2 regions of the Marinobacterium sp. LSUCC0821 genome follow, and region 2 is predicted to be linked to the other one. Evidence: predicted binding sites of a transcription regulator. Region 2 holds the regulator's gene; the other holds the start of a gene.
What was found. Region 2 encodes FNR, which switches genes on or off when oxygen is low (the NO sensors DNR and NnrR bind a similar motif). Its sites were predicted from a motif close to TTGATNTANATCAA; they were not measured.
Positions count from the first base shown of each region.

Region 1: the regulator FNR is predicted to act here: its motif matches at 1,197-1,210, upstream of HH196_RS02205 (YdcH family protein).

Region 1 is NZ_CP051666.1:435,568-438,720, reverse strand. It holds gene HH196_RS02215 (VOC family protein) at 1-282, opposite strand, end outside; gene HH196_RS02210 (glycine zipper 2TM domain-containing protein) at 282-746, opposite strand; gene HH196_RS02205 (YdcH family protein) at 897-1,133, opposite strand; gene aroA (3-phosphoshikimate 1-carboxyvinyltransferase) at 1,305-2,582, shown strand.
Region 2 is NZ_CP051666.1:945,123-948,275, forward strand. It holds gene hemN (oxygen-independent coproporphyrinogen III oxidase) at 1-838, shown strand, start outside; gene fnr (fumarate/nitrate reduction transcriptional regulator Fnr) at 943-1,710, shown strand; gene HH196_RS04610 (adenine phosphoribosyltransferase) at 1,729-2,271, shown strand; gene HH196_RS04615 (alpha/beta hydrolase) at 2,366-3,153, shown strand, end outside.

The DNA of each region.
Region 1 (3,153 bases), 510 kb from region 2:
CCATGCAACCCATTGATCTATATCTGATACAGAGAAAGCCAAATGTCTTAACCCCTGCGCTTCAGGAAAGCTTGGCCGCTTAGGCGCGCCTGGCATACTAAAGAGCTCCACCTGACCACCATCAGGTAGGGCTAGATCTAACTTGTATGAGTCACGATCAGCGCGGTAGTTCTCATCCAATATAGTGAGACCTAAGAGATCGGTATAGAAGTGTTTAGAGCGGCGATAATCACTACAGATTATCGCCGCATGATGGATCCGATTCAGAACTGGACGAGTCATTAATAACTTACACGCACCGTGCCGTTAGAACGTAACACACGTACTTTATCGCCAATTCTGAAGAAGAGATTATTCTCCACTTCCTGAACAACAGAGAGTAATTTGCCATTATCCATGCGCAGAACAATCTCCTGCCCCTGAACTCGTGTCGCCTCTTCTTGAAGTGCTTGTCCAGCTAGACCACCCGCAACAGCACCCAAGACAGTTGCAATACTTGAGCCCTTACCACCACCGATAGTTGAACCAGCAAGACCTCCGACGATAGCACCGGCACCAACACCTACCGGATTATTTTTGTCGCCTTCAATAATAACCGGCGTTACCTGTTCAACAGTCGCGTACTCCAACTGCTGGACCTGACGCGCTTCAGAACGTGTATAAACATTTCCCTGCAGACTCTGCTGCACACAGCCAGACAAAGTCACCGCTGCAATCGAAAGGACTAAAAGTTTGTTCAAACGCATAGCAAACCTCACAAAATCAATTTAGTTAAAGCTTAGACATAATTCCTAAAAACGTCACCTTACAAAACATTAAATTTAGGACAAAAAAAAACCCGGTCTTTTTCAAGCCGGGCTGAATAGCAACGAAAGGACACTATGAAAGTCGCTCTCTTACCCCTTCAACATCGCAAATAACTCATCCTTAAGTGATAGACGACGTTTTTTGAGTTCTTCCTCACGGCTAGTTTCAGCAGGCGTTACTTCGGCCTCCATCAACTCAACCTGTTTAGTTACTTCATGGTACTCATCAAACAGACGTGCAAAGTGGTTGTTTGATGTTTTCAGTTCGTGAATGCGATCGCGCATTTCTGGTAATTCGTGAACTAGATCGTGATGTTCGCCGACCATTTGTGTAACTCCTAAAACAGATATTCGATGGAGCTACTATGCCCTATCAATTCGAGAAGGAAATTGACCCGCATCAATTAAATGAAAAGAGGGCTCAAAAATAGACAATAAACCCGTTTCCTAGTAACTTAGCGCGCTCAAAATTCACCCAATTCTCGACACAATGGTTATATGGAAACGTTAACACTCCAACCTCGCAGCTTTGCTAATGGCGAAGTTCAACTTCCTGGTTCAAAAAGCCTTTCGAACCGCATCCTGCTTTTAGCTGCTCTTGCTGAGGGTGAGACCCGTGTAACCAACCTTCTCGATAGCGCAGACGTCAGCCATATGCTTAACGCATTAACTGAACTTGGCGTTAGCTATGAATTAGCAAGCGATCGTCGTAGCTGTGTGGTTAAAGGCGTTGGTGGTGCATTCACCTGCAAACAAGCAGAGATGTTTTTAGGTAATGCTGGTACCGCAATGCGTCCGCTTACTGCAGCTCTTTGTCTAGGTGAAGGTGAATTCACACTGACGGGTGAGCCTCGTATGTATGAGCGTCCTATTAAGGACCTAATCGATGCGCTTGTTCAAATAGGTGCTGATATTAAATACCTAAAAGACGAAGGTTACCCGCCGCTTAAGATCAATGCACAGGGACTAAAAGGTGGCCGTGTCTCAATTCGTGGCAACATCTCTAGTCAGTTCCTAACTGCCCTTCTAATGGCTGCACCGCTTGCTAAAGAAGACCTAGAGATTGTGATGGATGGCGAGCTTGTCTCTAAACCGTACATCGACATCACTATTCACACGATGAAGCTGTTCGGTGTAGAAGTTATCAACAACAACTACGAGAGCTTTGTTGTTAAAGCGGGTCAGACCTACAAGTCACCAGGCGAAGTGATGGTAGAGGGCGACGCCTCTTCTGCCTCTTACTTCCTAGCAGCTGCTGCTATTGCTGGCGGTACCATCCGCGTCTACGGCGTTGGGTCTGAATCGATACAGGGCGACAAAGCCTTTGCTGAGGTACTGGGCAAAATGGGCGCTAAAGTGACTTACGGTCCTACTTGGATTGAAGTGACTAAAGGTGAGCTTAAAGGTGTAGATTTAGACCTGAACGCCATCCCAGATGCCGCAATGACCATCGCAACTGCAGCTCTATTTGCCGAAGGCCCTACTGCCATTCGTAACGTCTACAACTGGCGCGTTAAAGAGACCGACCGTCTTAACGCCATGGCCACAGAGCTTCGTAAAGTGGGTGCAGAGGTTGTTGAAGGTGAAGACTACATCGAAATCACTCCACCAGCAGAAGTACAGAGCGCAGCCATCGATACCTACGATGACCATCGTATGGCGATGTGTTTCTCACTAGCCGCTTTCGGCAACAACCCGATCACCATCAATGATCCAGGCTGTACCCGCAAAACATTCCCAGAGTACTTCGATCTGTTTGCTCAAGTTACCAAATAACTTAATTTAAATGCGGTGATGGGCTTTCAGCCTGTCGCTGTTACTTTTTTAAAAGCTATAGCTAGATCAAAAGCGAATACCCAGCCTAAAGTCTGGTCATTGGTACTTTTTGGTCAGCAAAAAGTACCCAAAAACTGACTACGCTCACTCGGCCTGCGGCACGCTCCGTTCAATGATTTTTCACTGAAGTCCAATAGGACACTGCAAAGTCGGCTCCTGCCTCCGTTGCAGACTTCGGCCATCCAGGCCTCAGCCGATTGAACTCTTAACCGTGAAAAACCATCGTACTCACTCTCGATCGGACGTGGACGACTGGCACGCGATTCGAATTTGGCACCCTGTTTCCCCGTCCGACTGAGAACGAGCACGATGCTCTTTTTCGATTAAAAGCTTGTCAGGCTGAGGCCATGGAGGGCCGAAGAGCACAACGGAGGCAGGAAGCCGACTTAATGCCAAGGATGGCATGTATTCCGTTAATGCAGGAGCAATTAACGGTTTGTGCGGTCCTGATAAGCTTCAGAAAAAGAGTATCGCGCGCAGTGTGCCGCAGGCCGAAGGAGCGGGGTGTCCT
Region 2 (3,153 bases):
GGTACAAAAGAAGGTAAATCGGGTCCAATCACTGGAGATGACGACCGCCCTTCTAGAAGAGGCGCGCGACCTTGGTTTCCGATCAATTAACGTCGATCTCATCTACGGTTTGCCACTACAAACTGAAGAGAGTTTTGCAGAGACCTTAGATCGCATCCTAGAACTACGCCCAGATCGCCTTTCAGTATTCAACTATGCGCACCTTCCTGAGCGCTTTAAACCGCAGCGTCGCATCAATGCAGATGAACTGCCTGATGCAGTTACAAAACTCGCCATTCACCATCAGAGTATTGATAAGCTAACCTCTGCAGGCTACCGCAACATCGGCATGGACCACTTCGCGCTGCCAGAGGACACCCTAACCCGCCATCAAGATGAGGGCACCCTGCACCGCAACTTCCAAGGCTACACCACCCACTCGGAGTGTGACCTGATTGGTCTTGGCGTCTCGGCTATTAGTCAGATTGGTGACTACTACCTGCAGAACAGCCCTGATATCACGAAATATGATGCGGGCATCAATGCAGAGGGCTCTGCGATCAGTAAAGAGTACAAAATGAACGACGATGACAAAATTCGTCGCGCGGTGATTACTCGCCTGATCTGTGACTTCCAGTTGAACTTTGCTGATCAGTCCAAAGAGCTTGGTATTCAATTCCAAGAGTACTTTGCTGATGAACTTCGCCTATTGGAACCGATGGTAAATGACGGACTTATTCATATGAATGAGAAAGGGTTAGATGTTACAGCCGCTGGGCGACTATTAATTCGCAGAGTCTGTATGACCTTTGATGCTTACATAAACCATAGCGAGCAGCGATTCTCACGAATTATCTAAGACTCTAGTAAAAGAGACTGAATAAGCAGCGCTTATCGACAAATATCGTTTTTTGACTTGGGTCACTAATCCTCTTTGGCTATACTCGTGCCAACGAGGTGAATATGTCCGATACTCAAAAATTAAAGATCGCAAACATCAATGAAGTGCACTGCAACACCTGTTCACTTAGCTCTTTGTGTTTGCCAGTGTCACTCAATAACGACGATATGGTTAAACTTGATGATATCGTCGATAAGAGCAAGCCTCTTCACAAAGGCGATTTTCTGTTCCGCCAAGGCGAGAACTTTGGCTCTCTCTATGCCATTCGTGCAGGCTCAATAAAGACCTACTCAGTAAGCCCGGATGGTGAAGAGCAGATCAACGGCTTCTACTTCCCTGGTGAACTGGTTGGCCTTGCAGGCCTGGACTCTGGCGCATACCCAATGAGCGCTAAGATGCTAGAGACCACTACAGTCTGTGAAATCCCATTTGAGCGTCTTGATGATCTTTCAGGTCAGATGCCTGAGCTACGTCGTTCTATCATGCGCTCGCTGGGTCGTGAAATTAGTGAAGATCAGCAGATGATGATGCTGCTATCGAAAAAAACTGCAGAGCAGCGTATCGCAACGTTTATGCTGAAAATTGCAGACCGTTTTGCCGCACGTGGTTACTCTTCAACCTCTTTCCGACTATCTATGTCGCGAAATGAGATTGGTAACTACCTAGGCCTTGCTGTAGAGACAGTGAGCCGAATCTTCACCCGCTTCTCTTCGCAGAATCTGATTCGTGTTGAGGGTAAAGAGCTAGAGATCCTTGATACTCAGGCACTAATGGAAGCGGCTGGTGAGTGTCATGGTCCAGGCTGTGGCAGCCAAGCTAAACTGGGTTAATTCCCCTTCGGAGTTTTAATGTCTTACGACGAGTTTTACGTAAAATCGGTAGTTCGCTCTATTCCAGACTGGCCAGAACCGGGCATTTTGTTTCGCGATATAACACCAATTTTCCAAGACCCTAAAGCATCTCGCATGGTCGCTAACGCCTTTGTTGATCGTTACATGAGCATGGATGTATCCCACATCGCCTGTATCGATGCGCGTGGCTTTCTGTTTGGTGCAATCATTGCCCATGAGTTAAAGAAACCGCTTGTTCTAGTGCGCAAAAAGGGCAAGTTACCTGGCGAGACCATTTCTCAGGATTACACGCTCGAGTACGGTACAGCCTCGGTAGAGATACAGAAAGACGCACTTAAATCTGGAGACAGAGTTGTACTTATCGATGACCTGATCGCAACAGGTGGTACTGCATTGGCTGCTTGTACCCTGATTAACGGCCTAGGCGCCGAAGTTGTCGAGGTGGCAGCATTGATCGACCTACCTGATCTAGCAGGCTCAACCAAGATCCAAGATACAGGTGTACCCGTACACTGTTTGCTTGCCTACGACGGCCTGTAAGGGTTTCACCATTTAAAAACGGGGCATCTTGCCTCGTTTTTTTATTGGAGTAGACTCATAAAAAAAATATAACTTCTCAGCCCTGGAGAGATAGATGCAATTCCTACCTAAAGCGATTGCCGGCATACTAATGCTTACAGCACTTAACGCCAGCGTTGCACAAGCAGAACAAGTACAGATTCCATTCAATGGTTTAACCCTCAATGCCAACCTGGAGCTCGCGGAAGATAAGACACTCGCTGATGGCGTACTTCTTCTGTTACACGGCACACTGGCGCACAACGAGATGGAGATCATTGCCACCCTGCAAGAGCTAATCGTAGATGCTGGCGTCTCAACACTCGCTATAAACCTTAGCTACAGCATCGATAATCGTGAATCAACTATGTATGACTGTGCAGTACCTGCTCGCCACACCATGCAAGATGCAGTTGCAGAGATGGAGGCTTGGCAGAACTGGCTAGATGGCCAAGGTGCGGGTGACCGTTGGGTCATGGGTCACTCACGCGGTGGCAACCAGACATCACAGTACACCCTTGCTCACCAAGATAAAGTAAAAGGTCAAATCCTGCTTGCACCAGCAACCTGGGACTACAAATACACTATCGATGGTTACCAGAAGCGCTACGGCACCTCTGTGACTGATCTCCTTGATAAAGCGAAAACCCTAGCGCCAGATACCATGATGGATGGCGTAAGTGTTGTCTACTGTGAGAAGAGCGGCGCAACTGCCGGTGCAATGCTTAGCTACTATGGCAACTACCCAAATTACGATACACCACATGTTCTAGCTCAAACAGAGACCCCGACACTGGTGATTGCTGGCTCTAAAGATACCGTAGTTGATGATCTTCCACAGAAGATGGAAGGGATGAACAAAGA